3 regions of the Treponema sp. B152 genome follow, and region 3 is predicted to be linked to each of the others. Evidence: riboswitches for the same ligand, from Rfam matches in the RefSeq annotation. Region 3 holds a riboswitch; each other region holds the start of a gene.
What was found. A riboswitch is a leader RNA that binds a small molecule or an ion and turns the genes downstream of it on or off. The one in region 3 is predicted to bind cobalamin.

Region 1 (5,865 bases), 220 kb from region 3:
ACCTTGCCGTAAGCAATTTTTATCGTAATCCCACCCAAAAGGCTCGCATCGCTTGAAAGCTGTCCGCTTTGTACAATCAAAAAAGCAATAAAAACAGAACCTATAAGGTTCCCGATATAAACGGCAAGCCAGTTTTTAAGCATTGCAGTAAGGCTCACCTTTTTTTCTAAAACAGCTGCAATTATCAGGTTGTTGCCTGTAAAAAGCTCGGCTCCGGCAAGGAGTACCAAGATAAGGCCTACAGGAAAGATAAGCCCTGCAACGAATTTTCCAAGGCCGTAAGTTTCAGGCTTGGCAAAAAGTCCGAAAGCAGCCATATTGGAGCCTTCCGAAGCAAAGGCAATAAAAACCCCTGCCAAGAATCCTAAACAAAGCAGCTTCCACACCGGAGTTGAAGCCTTTGCAATACCCTTTTGCACCGTAACTTCCAAAATCTCGGCCGGATCACAATACATTTTTTCAGACATACACGCCTCCTTAATACCGCTATGCAGATTTTATTATTAATTTATAGTTTCTCGATTTCTTCACAGCTTAAACCTGTAGCTTTTGCGATTGCTTCTACGGCAAACCCCATTTCAGCTAAATTTTTAGCAGTTTCCAGTTTATTTTGGTAAACGCCCTGAGATATTCCCTCAGCAAAGGCTATTTCCCGTTCTTCAGCACGCTGCACAGCTATATCTGTTTCATAATCATATTCGGCTAGTAACATATTCAATACCTCCTTAGTCTTGCGTTTTAAATAATCACGCAATATATCATTTGCTATACATTCTTCAATCGCTTTTTGAAAACCGTTTTGAGGATCTGTTTTTTTCCATCTTCGTACCGTTTCTACAAATATTGTGTACTCATACATCGTTTTGCAGTTTTTAAGCAAGGGATGGTGATTTTGCTGATTTATGTTTATTATCTTAACGGTCAACTCAAGATTAGGTTTTACCGTCTTTTCTATAAAAGCATCTGATAGTTTTAATGTTTTATCGGAAGGATAGGTTTCATCCCCATTATAAAATACATAAAATTCGGGCGTCGGAATGTTTAAGAGTTTACGGCTGTATTTTTCTTTTGATTCAAATAGAGTTTCATAAAGGCGGCTTATGTATTCAAGGCAGCGTAAAGGCATATTTGGGTTTATAGTGGATTGATGCTCTACCAGCACTATGATTTTGTTATCAATAAGATATGACACATCATTATAGAATGTCATATAAAGGACCTGATCAAGCCTTACATTTTTCAGCTGTGCTGCAGCCGTAAGTTTGGTGCCGTGTAATGCATTATAAAGAGACAAAAAATTCTCTTTCGCCTTTTCATCTTCACTGAACAAATCAACAAAAACCGAATCCTTGTATTTTCTGTTTGAAATACTCATATCACACCTCTTTTTAATTGGTAATGAAATTACAAATTATCCACTACCAATTAACTCTCAATCCCCTTTACAAATCAAGTATATCATAGAACAGTAGATTTTTCAATTGTCATAGTGTTGAATCTAGTTTGGATTGGAGTACCGATTTTGATATCTTGACTTATTTTTTATAAAAGTATAGAATTATGTTTAAATAACGGTTTCGGTCTTGGTGCTCCTTTTAACTTAAGGAGTGAAAAGGGAATCAGGTGCAAGTCCTGAGCAGTCCGGCTGACGTAAGTGAGAGAGTTGTTTTTCAAAATGCCACTGGTTTATTCCGGGAAGGCGAAAATCAATGATGACCTCCGAGCCGTAAGACCTGCCAATGACTATGAGGGTAAAATACAAGTTTTACCCGTGCCGCACTCTGCTTGGACTCATGAGATGCAGCAAAATTTATCGTGTTAATCATATTTATTTCCTCTATTGCTCCTTGGGCTGTTTGAAGATTTTGTCAAGTTTTCTTCGTTTAGCCTTGAGTACATCCGATTGATACCCTTGGGTGTACATTTTGAGGAAACCTAAATCCCTTTGCGGACCGAAATCGTTTTTCTTTATTTAAATCAAAATTCAAATTTTCCCCCTGATAACTTTCAAAAATAAGGCTTTTAATGTATAATCATCATAAATTATTTTTAAGAAGGATTTTATGGCGAGTACATACGAAAAACTTTTAAGTACAATAACGGAAGCTGCACATACGGCTAATCTGTCAGAAGACGATTACATATCCCTTTTAAGCCCTGAACGAGAGATGCATGTTTCAATACCCGTAAAAATGGATAACGGAAAAATCAAGGTCTTTAGCGGATACAGGGTTCAACATTCTACATTAAGAGGCCCGGCAAAGGGGGGAATAAGATTTCACCAAGATGTAAACATCGATGAAGTACGATCCCTTTCTGCATGGATGACCTTTAAGTGTGCTGTTGCCGACATTCCCTATGGAGGCGGAAAAGGAGGCATTTGCGTAAATCCTTCAAAGCTTTCCCAAACGGAGCTTGAGAAGCTGACAAGAGGCTACACAAGGCGGATTGCATCTTTTATAGGCCCTAAGATAGATATACCTGCCCCGGATGTCGGAACAAATGCAAAGGTGATGGCTTGGATAGCGGACAGCTACAGTGAATATGCCGGAGAATTTAGCCCCGCGGTTGTTACGGGAAAACCTCTTCCTCTCGGCGGATCTAAAGGACGAGTAGAGGCCACAGGCCGCGGAGTTCTTTTTGCAACAAGGGAAATTTTAAAGAAACTCAATAAAACCTTAAAAGACCAAAGTGTAGTTATTCAAGGGCTTGGAAATGTCGGCGGCGTTACTGCAGATCTTTTTTATAAAGACGGAGCCAAGATAATTGCAATAAGCGATACAAGCAGTGCAATATACAATGAAAAAGGCTTAAATATTCCTCAAATACTCAAACATAAAAAAGAAGGAAAAAAACTCAATTCTTGTGAAGGCGATTTTAAAAGGCTAACCAATGAAGAGCTATTGGAGCTTAAAGCCGATATTTTAATTCCGGCGGCCCTCGAAAATCAAATTACCGAAAAAAATGCATCAAATATTAAGGCCTCTATAATCATCGAAGCAGCAAACGGCCCCGTCACCCCTGAAGCCGATCAAATCCTCGAAAAAAAGAATATTATAACTGTGCCCGATGTTCTTGCCAACTCGGGAGGTGTAATTGTTTCATACTTTGAATGGGTACAAAACCTGCAAGGTTTTTATTGGACGGAAGAAGAAGTCAACAAACGCCTTGAAGATAAGATGATTGAAGCCTTCAAACTGGTATGGGACGTAAAAGAAGCCTATAAGGTCAGCATGAGAAAGGCAGCCTATATTAAGGCCTTAAAAGAACTTGTAGAAACTCAAAAAGTTAAGGGAATTAACTAAACCGGCCCTTTTAAAGTTTGTCTATCAGCATCGAACACTTACCCGACGGAATCGGCAAGGTCTTCTTCTTTTCGTTTAGGATATTTATGGTAAAATAATAGAGCTTTTCGCTTTCCATGTGAATTTCCCAGCCCCTCTGGCTTTTGGACGAAAGAATGGTTATAAGGTTCCTTTTAAGGCTTAAATTTTCGATACCCATAACTTCAAGATTGGGGACAGTCCAATTTACCGTTTTGCGCGGAAGACTTATCGAAAGCCCTATAACGTTTTCTATCATCAGGCTGATTGTAGAAAGACCTACACCCAAAAGGTATTGTTTACGCGGAAAAGCAGGTTTTCCCTTCCATTGGGCAGGACCTTCTTTGACAGGAGAATAGGCCTCCCATAAAAAGCCCTGTTTTTTTGAATTGCCTGCGGGCGAAAGGGTTTCAAGCACATAGTAAAGGTGCCTTATAACGCACTCTCTTGCTATCTCCCAGCGGTTATATTTTTCCAAACCCTTTACGACAACAAAGTTCAAAATAGGAAAGACACTGCCGCATGCACCGTTTCCGTTTTCGTCATATTCAGGCTCATCGGCTGCAAGACTGGGAAAAGGATGATCAACCCCGAAAGTCTTAGGATTGGATAGGTGTTCTACCAGAAGGGCGGCCTTATCCTCATTTGGAATCTCGGCAAGCATCGGCCAAAAACCGGCAAGGGTTTTCTTCTTTATCTGCTTACCCTCAGCATCGAGATCATAATAAAAACCGTCTTCTTCATTCCACATCATGGAGTTGATTCTGGTTTTTACAGTAAAATACAACCTCTTATACTGAAAGTCTATTTCTTTGTCGTTTAGTATATCGCCCAAGGCAGACATATAAAGGGCATTTACGGCAAGAGCCGAATTAAAATCGGTCAAAAAAACGGACTCTTTTCGGGGCGTATTAGGCATATTTACTGTTTCAAGAGGACTTTTATAGAGACCGTTATCCGACTTAAACATTTTGTCAATCCAGTCCATGTATTTAATCAAAACAGGCATAATATCCTTTACACGCTTTTTGTTTCCCGTCTTATGATAAATATTGTACTCAGCCCATGCAAATAGGGGCATCCCCAGCCCTTCCGGATTATCCCTTTTTAAAACAGGTTCCTTTGTATCAAAATCATATCTATTACGTATGGCTCCGTTTTCTTCCTGCCTGTCATAAAAAAAGTCAAGAGCAGAATTCGGTGTATAATTCTTATTAGAATAAACAAAGAAAAAAGAAGAAAATATAGTTTCATATTGATTCAAAAAATTGCCGTCCGATTCGGGATAAATAAAAAAGCCCTCGGTACCCTGTTTGCCGTCGCCCGCCGAATGCCAAAAATCATGAACCCAAGCCCATGTTCTATCGTAAATGTCCACGAAATCTTGATCGTAAAAATGAACACGCGGAAAATCTCTTTTATTCACCTTAACTCCTTATTTTTTGTGCAAGACAATATATAGTATATCATATTTTTTCAAAAAAGGGTAGTTTTTTAGCAATATTTATAAAAAAAGTTTTGAATCTGAAAAAAGGCTTTCGTTTTATTAATTACCGGCACCGGAAGTTTCTTCTTTTTCCTCGGCAGAACCTGAATTTTCGGCTGAAGTACCATCCTCAGTGTCGGTTCCGCTTTCAGCACCCTCTTGGACAACAGGCACCACAGGAACAGGTTCAGGCGGGCGGCCCAAAAAGAGAACTATATCTTCATCATCCTTTTTATGCTTCATTTTTAACAAAAGAGTACGGGTTCTTTCATCATAAACATAGCCTGAAGAATTATAAATCTCAAATCTGGGATCCGTTCTAAAATCGATTTCATGGATTTGTATTCTATAAAATGGACGGATTCCCCTTATAATCATGTAATGGGTATCTCCCGTCTTAGCCGAAATTCTAAAACTGAATGTTTTTGCATCGTTTTTAAGCACATTTATATCGCGTGCAGATGTCCAAGCCCAAATACCGGGCTCAGCCTTTAAAGCCAAAGACTCTTCATGCGGATAATATGGATTATCCTTAATAGCAGCAGCATACAGTTTTTCGGCATGGAGAATTAGGGCATCATTGGCCATAAGCCCTAACTTCTTTGCCTTATCGCCTTGAATATCGAAAGATGCCGGTAAACTTGAAGAATTTCCTCCAAGAGAAAATATAGAAGAATACAGGGCCTGCCCTACAGCCTTCCATGTACCTTTATCGGGATATGAACTTCCATAGCGGATTAAAATAGAAGCTGCTCTTAAAGTTTTTTCGGTATCTATGGTCTTTTTATCGGAAGAAATATACAGTCCATCATCAATAGAAATCAAAGAATCTTTTAAAACCGTCTCATATTTCTCGGAATTTTCCATAAAAAGATTTTGTTTATTAGGAAAATAAAAAGCGTAATCCATTGCAGCTTCCAATAGGCCCGCGGCATAACAAGAGTTTAAATCCTCTTGCTTTGCATTGGAAGCTATCTTTTCCAAGGCGGAAATCAAATTTGCCCTTGAGTTGTTTATCAAAAAGGGAATAACAGACTCACTATCAAATACGGAAAT
Region 2 (5,865 bases), 1.2 Mb from region 3:
CACCAACACGAACATAGCTTGATCTAAAGATTTCTTTATTTCCTTTATAGAAAACAAGTTCATTTTTTCCGTCTTTTACAATAAATTCCATGTGGGAATAATCTTTAACGGATTTATTTCCTTTTTGTAATTCGGCAATAATTTCAGCCTTTGTAAAATCTCCGCCATTGGGATTTTTGCCTGCAAATTCTTTTATAACCTTTGCATAGGCAGCTTCAACTTCTTTACTTGTATTTTCAAAAATAGATAAAGAGTTGATCCATTTGCCGTACTTGGCATAGGATTCAAAGGGAGAAACAGGATTCCATTTAGGCATATTCGGGATTGAAGATTCAAACATCTTAACAAGCTCAGCTTCAGGTGTAGATGAAGAATAGTACGTAGGCCATCTTCCTGCACCGGTTACAAGGTTGTCAATACCGTATCTTCCAAAACGGGCATGCCAGTGCTTTGGTCCGTCACCATGAGCATGAGGAGGCATTGATATAAAATACTTAAAGTTTGCATTATCAAGCTTATCTTCTACAGCCTCAAAAGTCTCCCACATAGAATCGGGATACTCACCGTCAGCTTTTTGTCCCAAGTACTTGTATTTGACTGAAATTTGTATTTCTTTACCGTCTTTATCCAAATATGTAAAAAGAACAGTGTTTGTACCGTCAAACTTTGCCTTTACCGCCGGTGTTTTGTACATGTCCAAGGCAGCAGCTTCAAGGCCTTCTGGTGTATAAAAGCGCATATCTGCAGCTGTTTTTTTATAAGCTGCTTTTAAAGACGGGCTGTTTTTTATGATATCTGCTGAAACCCACTCGCCCTTCCAGGCGGCCAACTCCATTCCGGCTGCAAGCTTATTATCTTTTGCAGCAGGCATTGTTTTACAGGCAGTAAAAATAACTGCGAGTGTAACCAGTATAAGTGCAATCTTTGCACCCATTCTTTTATTAACCATAATTAAACTCCTTTAAGTTAATATAAGTTATATTAGCTAACTTTTTATTTAAACAAGAAACAATTCTTGACTTAAAGTAAAAAGAAACTAGCCTTTTTTATGTTCCGCAGAACAGCCGCAGCATCCGCAACCGCAGCCGCTCTTAGGATTGATATTTTTTTCTCCGCAGTTGCAGGCCGAAGCCTTACCCTTAAATATCCTGTAATATTTACGGATGAGTAAGAGAATCACACCTGCAACTATCGAAATAGTCAAAACCATTCCCAATGTCATAAGGCAATCCTTATTTTACAGGCACTGCTTCAATCCAAAGTACGGCATCCTGTGAAAGTTCTTTACCGGCAAATTCTTTTACATTACCTGCACCGAGGGCAGCAAAACCCCAGTATCCGGCCTTATGAGGGACAAAGGAGAAGTTTCCGTTTTCATCTGCTAAAATAACGGCAGCAGCATTTTTGGTTTTTGCCTTCTTCTCAAATTTGCTTTTTTTCATGTTTACATCAAAGTTGATATATTCAACTTCAATTTCCGCATTGGGAACAGGCTTGCCTTTTGAGTCTACAACAGTACCTCTGAAAAGTCCGCCTACCCAAACATCGTAAGGCTTTACCAATGGCATGATTTCGGGATAACCTTCGGCACATCTTGCACTCCAGTCCGTATCAAGACCTGCCTTATTGATAAAGACCTTGGTAATCTGCTGGATATACTTATCTTCAGCACCTTCATAGTAAGGATGAGGAACAGCAATAAGAGCCCAGTCTCCGCCTCCTCTAAAACCGTTATCCTTATTTAAGGTAAGGTCATAGGCTGAAGCCGTATTTTCTGAAGTTGTAAACTCTGTTTTCTTTAATGAGGGAAGAAGATCCTGAATCTTTTCCTTGTGCACGGAAAAGAATTTTTCAAAACCTTTGATTTCTCCGGCCTCGTTTTTACCGACATCCATTGCATGTCCTGATTCTGCAGGATGTGTAAAAACAATCTTAAAATCAACAGAGTTGCCTTCAACTCTTGAGGTCGGGGTATAAATCATTTGGAAGTGTGCAAATGAAGCCATAGATACCAAGAATAAAAATAAAACTATTCCTGTACGCTTTTTCATAAAAAACTCTCCTACAAATATTTTAGTCTAAAGACTCATAATCTTAAGTTCAAAAAAAGATAGGACCAAAAGTCTTGCTTTAAACTCACGGAAAAATCTTTTTTTTCAAATCCAAATGTAAATCAGCACTTACAATCTATCTTATTCTTAAAAAAAAAGCAAGCCCCCAAAGACGGAACAGCAAACTTTTAATTAAAAATAAATCGGAGATTAAATAAAGAAAACACGAAAAACGCAAGACATCAGCTCCGCTTATAGAAAAAGCTGACAATAAAATAGAGTTGTACAATAATGAGTTTTCCGATTTTCCTTCCCTCCGAAGGATTTCGTAATACAAATAGGCAGGTCTCCTGACTTATGATTTAAAGTTTATCGCCTTCCCATATTAACAGTGGCTTATGCTTCCAATACATAGATGCATTATGATAAACAAACTCAATTACAGTAGCGGGGACTGTGCCGGTTTTTCACCGGTTTCCCTTTTAATCTTAAAAATTAATTTAAGAACCTTATTTGTCTATAACCTTCGGGTAATTATAAATATTTCCAAAAAAAAAGCAAGCCCCCAACGGGACACCAATGGGGATTTGTTATTTATTTACTATCCTACTTATTTTCAGCCTTATCCGAAATCTTTTTAAAGATAGGAGGCCAAGCGAACATAACCACAAAAAGCAAGATTACTATTATCAGGGCCGCAGGCGAAAATCCTTCCTTGGGTTTTGCTCTTTCAGAAGGCTCTCCGTCAGAAGAAGATATATCGGCTTGTTTTATGCTATCAGCCTGTTCGGCCGCATCTTCAATCTTGCTGACCTCAAACCAAATAACGGCATCTTGAGAAAGTTCTTTTCCTCCGAATTCCTTTTCCTTCCCTACTCTAAGGGCGGCAAAGCCCCAATATCCCGGACAAGGAGGAATAAACTCGAAAACGCCGGTATTATCGGCCATTATCATTCCGGCGCCCGCTTTTTGCAGCTTAGGTTCTCCGGTAAATTTCTTGTTTGCCATATCCACATCGTAGTTCATGTTTTCAAATTCAACCTGAGCATAAGGCACGGGTTTTCCATCGGAGTCCAAAACAAGGGCACGGATCACACCGCCCTCCCAAATATCGTAGGGCTTTACCAAAGGCAAAATTTCGGGATAACCTTCGGCAACCCTTGACTGCCAATCGGTCGAAAGTCCGGCCTTGTTGATAAAGACCTTAGTTATCTGCTGAATATATCCGTCATCGGCTGCTTCAAAATACGGATGAGGAACGGCAACCAAGACCCAGTCTCCGCCTCCCCTAAAACCTGCCTCTTTATCAAATTCAAAGGTATATGCAAAGGCCTTGTTTTCCGCAGATTCAAATTCCCCCTTTTTTAAAAAGGGCATTAAGTCGGTCTTGTTTTCTTTATGGATGGAATAAAATTCCTTTAATCCTTTTATTTCGCCTGCTTCATTTTTACCTATGTCCATAGTAAGGCCTGAATCAAAGGGATGGGTAAAAGAAATTATAAAATCTACCTTGTTATTTGAAGCTTCGATTATTGAAGCCGGAGTATAAATAATTTGAAAGTGAGCAAAAAGGCTCAAAGCCGTCCAGCATAGCAATACGGAAAAAAATAGCTTTTTCACTTTTTACACCTACCTTTTTTGTTTTTTAAAGAGGAAGACAATCAGTATCGAATTTATTACGGCAAGTACAAGGGCCAAGATTGCCGTAAACGAAGGACCGACACTAGGCATTGCCGAAACGGTATCCATAGGCACCCAACCTGCAGAACCGGAGACAGCAACGGGCTTTTGAGCCTGAGCAGCATCTCCGGCTGACTCGTTTTCTCCTGCGGCTTCAGAAGAAGCAGCCTGACTGCCGAAACCGCCTTCGGGTTCGGGACCGTCTTTTACGATAATATGGCCCGGCCCTGCATCAAAGGTTACAGTATAAGGAACATTCGGGATAGGCAGGTTGAGTTCGCCTACATCGGGGAATTCTCCTTCCCAGATTTTTTGCCCTGAAGCCTTATCGGTAAGATAAAGTTTAACACCGGCAGCCGAAGCTCCATTTGAAAATCCGCCTTGAACATAGATAGTTCCGTCTCCGTTATCTTCAACGGTCAAAAGGGGCGAATGTGCAAAAAGCATAATAGAACACATCATTAAAACAAATACGATAAATATTTTTTTCATCTATAAACTCCCATAAATTTATAATCCTAAATGTGAACCTCTAAAAGCTTCAGTCTTTTAGAGGCTTTCCTTAAATTTCTCTTACAATCAAAAGCCGAACAGTCTTCCCAGCTGGAAAACCAGGACGGCAACCAACGAACTCAAGACCACGGGATACATAACACTGAACAGTGTCCAACCCACACTCTGTGTCTCGGTCTTTGTTGCCATAACGGTAGCAATACAGGGTGGAAAGAGGGCTATCAAAATCATAATGGTAAGACCGTCTAATGGGGTCAATCCCGTTTCCTTATCCTGAATACGGGCTTCCAAAACTTTACCCGAATCCTCGCTTGAAGACTCAACACTGTAAATGGTACCCAAGGTCGAAACAAGAGCTTCCTTTGCGGCAAAGGAACCTAGAATTGCGATATTTACCTTCCAATCGAAGCCCGCATATTTTGTAACGGGTTCCATTGCCTTTCCCAAATATCCCAAAACGGAGTTCTCCAAAGTTTCTTTACGCAATTGTACTGAGATAAGCTTTAGGTCTGCACTTGCAGGGCGTATAGCCTTTGCAGCGGCAGCGGCTTCGGAATCGATTACAGCTGTGCCTGAAATTTTCACTTTTCCGGTTCTGACAAGGGCGAAGAAGTAAGGATTCAGCTTTTGCCAATAAGCATAAAATGAAGCCTTTAAAATAGGCTTTTGAAATTCTTGAGCATCATTGTATGCCTTATCAAAATCTTTTTTTGCGGAAGAATACATATCAAAATAATTTTTAAAAGCACCTATATTGCTGTCGAGTTCAATTTTTCCTTTTAAGGCTATTTTTGTCATTTCGGGATTTTGTAAAAACAATCTGTTTACATTCTTTTCCATGCTCTTAGCTCCGCCGAACCAATTTATGGCATCATACAAATAAAGCTTTTCGGTTAAACGCTGATATTCTATAAAGCCCTTTTCGGAAGCAAAATATTGGGAATAGGAATTGTTTAATTTTCCTGCAAAGTCCTGAATGTAAGCTGCTTTTCTTGCTTCATATTGAGCAGTTTTTTCAGAGCTCAAAGAAGGAAAATTTACACCTGCCCAGATTATAACTGAAACGGCAACTACAGTCGTTGCAACTTTTTTTATAAAGCTCCATAAGCGTTCAAAGGTGCGTGTTAAAACACCTCTAAGGGTCGGCATATTATAAGCCGGAAGCTCAAGTACAAAGGGCTCTGGTTTGCCGTGAACAACATAGAGGCTGAAATATTTTGCAACAATCAGGGCAACTATCAATGTAAAAAACGAAATTCCGCCTAGAACTATCCATTGGTAGCTTGTAAAAAATATTCCCGTAATTAAAACATAAAAAGGAATCTTTGCCATACAGTTAAGAAGGGGCAGGATAAGAATCGTTACCAATCTTGACTTATCATCTCTGATTGTCCTTGTGGACATAACACCGGGAACGACGCAACCTCCCATTATAACGCCCGATAGAATCATAGGGAGGGTTGACTGTCCGTGTAAACCGAACTTGCGTAAAATTCTATCCATGATAAAGGCAAGGCGGGCCATGTAGCCGACATCTTCCAAAAAGGCAATGAGGGCAAACAAGCAGAAAAAGATTGGGACATAGTTTAAAATCATTATTGCCCCATCAATTATCCCGCTT
Region 3 (5,865 bases):
CGATGAATTTCCTAATCCTCCCGTATACCCGTTTAAAACTGCTCCATTATCTTTATTACCGATAACGGCAGTATTCATACCGAAATTACAGGAAGAAACAATCAAAACTATTGTCATTAAAAAGAATAATATTTTTTTCTTCATCTTAAAGACCTCCTTATTCAATTACAAAGGTAAATCTGCCGTTTACGGCGTTGGAGCCGCTTGAGCTGTTATTTCCCATTGTGCGAGATTGATTTGAATCATACATTTTAACAATCCTAAGAGCCCTGTCATCTCTTAAACTGATCGCACTCTTTCCCCAGTCCTGAATATCCCACTGATAGTTTACACCCGATTGGTATTCCATCGGGGTACCGGCAGCTACGTTAAATTGTGCTATCTTTACAAATTTATCGGTAATTGTGATAATGCCTGTGGAAGAGTCAACGGTTATAAGGTCTTCAAGTTTGTTGATATTGTAATAGGTCTGCAATGGTGTTGCGAGCTGCTTTTTATATGAAAAGCGCTTAACACCTGAACCGAACCCTATAGTATCAATCAGTAAATCGGGGCCGGTAGTAGTATTAGCACCGCCTATACCGACAGTAACACCATCAAAGACATAGCGGAATTTTGAACCGAAAACAGGTTGTCCCTGTCCGTCGAGGATCAATAGGCCTAAGTCGCACCAATCGGCTTCTTCCTTGGTCAGCAGCTTTTTATTGCTTATTGTGCACGAATACGACATGTTTGCAGCATCGGCCGCCGAAATCTTTTTACGGTTTTCAGGAGCTTTAAGGGAATAGGTGAAGGCTTCCATAACCTTGCCCGTAAATACGGGAGACTCAAGTGTATCCGTTGCAGTAAACGCTTTAATTGTATACACGTACTCTTTACCTTCTTCAAGTTCTGAAGATGTATCAAAACCTTGATGTGCGCCCCAGCCGGGGTTTGTTTCGGTTTTAGGCTCATCGTAGTGAGTTCTGCTTACAAATTTAGGGGTATCGGTGCTGCCCTTTTCTTTTCGGAATACATCAAAGCCCATAATAGGAACGGAAGTAGTCGGAGTGGTTTTATCTACAACGCCGAAGACGAAGACCGCCATATATGAAGAATTGTGTCCTTCAACGGGGTTTAAAGCCTGCGGCATCACTTCGTGTCCGCTGTCTAACTGCACAAGTCCCTGTCCGGGTTCGGTTGAGAATGTATTGTTTGTAAAGGGAACCCTTTCTATTATCATAAAAGCACTTCCAAATTTAGCATTCGAAAGGGGAGCTGCTGCCGAGGTTTTACTGAATTTTACGGGGATGCGTTTTTCGACCCTGTTGTTTGCAACGTCGTAGCCTACTATTATAAGCTCTGTTTTGTCGTCAGGCATTGCCGCATGTTCTATATCAAAAACGTATTTCGATGTAAAAATACCGTCACCGGGAGTATTATCGGGAGTGTAAACCCCATCAATACCTTCATAACTTGTCGGCATCATACCGAAACCGAGTTTTGCACCGAAACCGTTCCACGCAACATCTTCCACTGCACCCACTTTAGAGGTGAATTCTACATAAACTTTTTTTTCAGCGTTTCCGATGTCATAATTGTCCGTTATATCAACACCGGATGCATTTTCAATTGTTACCTTGTCGATATGGGGGGGGGTAACATCTCTTGTTATTTGCCCGTGCGCAAATTGGAGCATCATAACTCCTTTGAGGCCCTCTTCGGGTACATAATAGTCCTGCAGCCTAGAGCCCGCCCATGTACCTTTTTTGCCTAAAAGAACAAAGTCATACTTCTTTTTAGGGCTTACCTTTGCAGTAACTTTTCCTTTCCTGACAGTAAGCTGATTAGTAACCTGTTTGCCATCAGAATCAAAAACTACCAGCTTTGTTCCATCCACTACAGTGCCGCTTACCGAATCCGAAACGGTAATTTCAACACTCACGGCATCAGCCGGAATGGGATACGGATCCTTTTCGGGTTCACTTGCCGACTTTTGCTGCGGACAAGAACCGAATAAAAACGCCAATAAAAGGATACACCATAACGCCGCAGCGTTCCATCTTTTTTTTGACATACTCGTCCTCCTATAAATTTATTAAATTATAGATTTTAAAAATCTAATTTGCCGTTTTTAGCATCCCCATTGATTTCAATAAAAATCTCGGTATCCGGTTCGGCATCTACCGAAACTATTACATAAGGGCGGGTAAAAGCCTGCGTAACCATATCCTTAGGTCCGGGACTTTTTACCTCAAAAACCAAATTGATGATCTTCCCTGTCTTTATTGCAGAAACAGGCACAATGGAATATCCGCCCGTATTAAAAGGTCCTGCGGCAGCAATAACAACCGCTTTCTTCGAAAAATCTATCACCGGTGCTTTTAAGGAATTTCCATACAAAACGGAATAAAGGGTCTGCAAATCTTCTTGGCTTTTGACAATAGATGGTAAACCGGTTTTAAAATTATTCCCTTGAGTCAAAATTTCATAAGCAGCCTGCATAGACTCCGGCGGACTGCTCAAAATTTCAGGATTTTTAAAAGAAGAACCCAGATTTCCTTCCGCCCCTTTATCAGGCACAGTAGGGACTTTGTCATCAGGCACGGAATGGAATTCCCCGGCGGGTTGTTTAGGAAGCGTTTTACAACCTAAAAAAGTTACACAACAGATAAATAATAAAATTACACAAAACCTCATAGTACTTAAGTATATCATATTAATTGGATTTAGCAAGACTTATTTTTATAAATTTTGTAAATTTTCGAAAAAAAACAAAAAAAATGCCGGCTTGACATTAATTTACAAAAGTTTTAGAATTACTTCACAATTTTCAAACCATACAGGTGCCGAGATTCGGTTAAAAGGGAAGCACGGTGTAATTCCGTCACGGTCCCGCCGCTGTAAGAGAATAGTCTTTTTAAAATATGTCACTCGGGAAATCGGGGAAGGCTTAAAAAGATGATGAAGCTCGAAGTCAGAATACCTGCCTGTAAAGGACTAAGCCTTGTGCTTTACGAGCGATAAAGTACGGGACACTTAAGGAACTTATAACATCTTTGTTTTCTCTATAACTTAATAAGATCCCAAAAGTATCTTTGTACCCGCTGCATAAACTTATACCTTTTAGTTTGAAGGCGTAAAATAAACACACTATTTTGGGGGAAGATATGAAAAAGATTTTTTTTCACTCAATGCTGCTATTATTGGCAGTTTCAGTTTTTTTAGGATGCAGTCCTAAGGAAGATCAATCACAAAATTCGGGCAAAACAATGCCTAAAACGGAAGGAGCCCATTATCCTGTAACAATTACTACATATAATTATGCGGGGGAACCTGTAGACCTTACATTTGAAAAAGCCCCGGAAAAGGTTGCAGCCTTTTACCAAAGCCCTATCGAAACAATGCTCGCTCTCGGTCTTTCCGATAAGCTTATTCTTGCAGTCGGACTTGATGATCCGGTTAAAGACGAGTTTAAAGAAGCTTTCAGCAAAGTAAACTATCGCGATAAGCGTCCTGAGAAAGAAGAAATTATCGACATGGAACCGGATTTTATTTTTGCATGGACATCATTATTCGGTGAAAAGCGTTATGGAGACGTAAAATTCTGGCATGACAGAGGTACAAAAACCTATATTTGGCAAAACTCAGGTTTAAAAAAAGAAGATGCTCTCGAAAACGAATATCAGGATATTCTAAATATAGGTAAAATTTTCAATGTAGAAGACAAGGCTCAAGAAATTGTCGATAAGATGAAAACTGAAATTGCCGCAGCAAAAAAACACGTCGAAGGCAAAACAAAGGTAAAGGCCATAATAATTGAAGTAGAAAAAGAAGGCCAGTACCGTGTTTATGGGGAAAGAACTATCGGCGGGCAAATTGCAATGCAGGTCGGTGCCGATCTTGTAGGTAAGGATAAAAAAGGAATAGGCAAGGAAGAATTAATCGAGCTTAATCCCGATGTTATCTTTACGGTTTACTTCGGCGACTATATTGAAAAAGACCAATCTATAGAAATGCTCACAAAAGATAATGCTTTACAAAGCATAGCAGCACTTCAAAACAAAAAAGTTTTTCCGATTAATTTAAGCGAAGTTTATGCCAGCGGCATAAGAACCTATGACGGAATAAAGACAATTATCTCAGGTTTATATCCTGACCTATAATATGCAAAACAATAAAAACAAGGTGCTGAAAATAGTTTTTCTATCTTCAGCACTTCTTTTTCTTTTGGCGGGACTTTTAATTTCCATAGTTCTATCGGTAGGATTCGGAGCCGTACGCATAGCTCCCGCCGAAATCTTAAAAATCGCTCAATTTAAAATCTTAGGTGCCGGAAGCCTTGAAGGAATTAAAAAGTCGGCTATCGACATAGTTTGGATTGTCCGTATGCCTAGGATACTTTTAGCCTGTCTTACCGGAATGGGCTTAGCCGTAACCGGAGTTGTCATGCAGGCAATAGTACAAAACTCATTGGCAGACCCTTATATATTGGGCATTTCGTCGGGAGCTTCTCTCGGGGCAACCCTTGCAATCGCTTTGGGCGTGGGTGCGAAACTGGGGCCTAATTATGTGGGCCTGTGCGCCTGCTTTTCAGCCTTTGGAACAGCCTTAATCGTAATAAATGCCGCCAACATAAAAGGCAGAGCCAATTCCGCAAAATTACTTATGGCAGGTATTGCCATAAGCACGATTTTTTCAGCCTTTTCTTCGTTTATAGTCTTTACTACAAAAAACCGGGAAGCTATAAGAAGCATTACCTTTTGGCTTATGGGAGGCTTCGGCGGAGCAAAGTGGGAAAACCTAGGACTCCTTGCAGGAGTGATATTTTTAGGAATCTTCTTTTTTATGACGCAATACCGTACCCTTAACCTGATGCTCCTCGGAGACAGCGTATCAATTACTTTAGGAAAGGACTTGCATATTTACCGCCAAGTCTATCTTTTGATATGTTCCGCCATTGTAGGTTTTTTAGTATACAACGCAGGAATAATCGGCTTTATAGGCTTAATAATTCCGCATATTTCAAGGATATTTTGGGGAACAAATCATAAAAACATAATTCCGTCATCCGTATTGATAGGAGCCATAATTCTTATATGGGCAGACGTACTGGCACGCTCCGTTTCCAGCCTAGGTGAAATACCCGTAGGAGTTGTAATCTCTCTTATAGGTTCGCCGGTATTTTTATATTTATTGATAAATAAAGAATACGGGTTTGGGGGTAAAGCATAATGGTTCTCGACATCAGCTCTCTTTCATTTAACTTCGGAAGCAAAAATATTTTAGCCGATATTGACCTTTCAATTAAAGATAACGGAATTGTAGGCATAATCGGTCCCAACGGTTCGGGAAAAAGCACCCTGCTCAAATGTATATACCGAGTTCTTAAACCCAAAACCGGCACCATATTTATCGACGGTAAGAACATAAATGACTATCAGTTTAAAGAAACGGCAAAAAAGATGGCTGTAGTTGCCCAGCATAATGACACCCATTTTGACTTTAACGTGCTTGAGATGGTTTTAATCGGCCGCTCGCCTCATAAAAAATTTATGGAGAGGGATTCAGCCGAGGATATCGAACTGGCGTACAAGGCTCTTGAACAAGTGAATATGAAAGATTTTGCCGACCGCAATTTTTCAAGCCTGTCGGGTGGAGAAAAGCAAAGAATTATTTTAGCCCGTGCCTTAGTACAAAACACGGATTGCCTCATCCTCGACGAGCCTACAAATCATCTGGACATAAAACATCAGCTGCACTTTATGAGCCTTGCAAAAGATTTAAAAATAACCGTTATATCGGCAATCCATGATCTTAACATAGCTGCAATGTATTGCGATAAAATATACGCTTTAAAAGAAGGACAAATTATCGCCTCAGGCA

Region 1: another riboswitch for cobalamin. It lies ahead of HYB91_RS08085 (Glu/Leu/Phe/Val family dehydrogenase); the one in region 3 lies ahead of HYB91_RS09180 (ABC transporter substrate-binding protein).
Region 2: another riboswitch for cobalamin. It lies ahead of HYB91_RS03305 (DUF4198 domain-containing protein); the one in region 3 lies ahead of HYB91_RS09180 (ABC transporter substrate-binding protein).

What each region holds. Positions count from the first base shown of each region.
Region 1 is NZ_CP058668.1:1,739,550-1,745,414, forward strand. Features, by position in the region: gene HYB91_RS08075 (formate/nitrite transporter family protein) at 1-467, opposite strand, end outside; gene HYB91_RS08080 (Rpn family recombination-promoting nuclease/putative transposase) at 509-1,375, opposite strand; cobalamin riboswitch at 1,568-1,756, shown strand; gene HYB91_RS08085 (Glu/Leu/Phe/Val family dehydrogenase) at 2,064-3,305, shown strand; gene HYB91_RS08090 (MGH1-like glycoside hydrolase domain-containing protein) at 3,316-4,749, opposite strand; gene HYB91_RS08095 (hypothetical protein) at 4,870-5,865, opposite strand, start outside.
Region 2 is NZ_CP058668.1:741,175-747,039, reverse strand. Features, by position in the region: gene HYB91_RS03315 (ZinT/AdcA family metal-binding protein) at 1-949, opposite strand, end outside; gene HYB91_RS03310 (hypothetical protein) at 1,037-1,222, opposite strand; gene HYB91_RS03305 (DUF4198 domain-containing protein) at 1,233-2,051, opposite strand; cobalamin riboswitch at 2,374-2,578, opposite strand; gene HYB91_RS03300 (DUF4198 domain-containing protein) at 2,658-3,671, opposite strand; gene HYB91_RS03295 (hypothetical protein) at 3,681-4,223, opposite strand; gene feoB (ferrous iron transport protein B) at 4,311-5,865, opposite strand, start outside.
Region 3 is NZ_CP058668.1:1,963,715-1,969,579, forward strand. Features, by position in the region: gene prtP (dentilisin complex serine proteinase subunit PrtP) at 1-144, opposite strand, end outside; gene prcA (dentilisin complex subunit PrcA) at 158-2,056, opposite strand; gene prcB (dentilisin complex subunit PrcB) at 2,092-2,697, opposite strand; cobalamin riboswitch at 2,807-2,988, shown strand; gene HYB91_RS09180 (ABC transporter substrate-binding protein) at 3,150-4,145, shown strand; gene HYB91_RS09185 (FecCD family ABC transporter permease) at 4,147-5,214, shown strand; gene HYB91_RS09190 (ABC transporter ATP-binding protein) at 5,214-5,865, shown strand, end outside.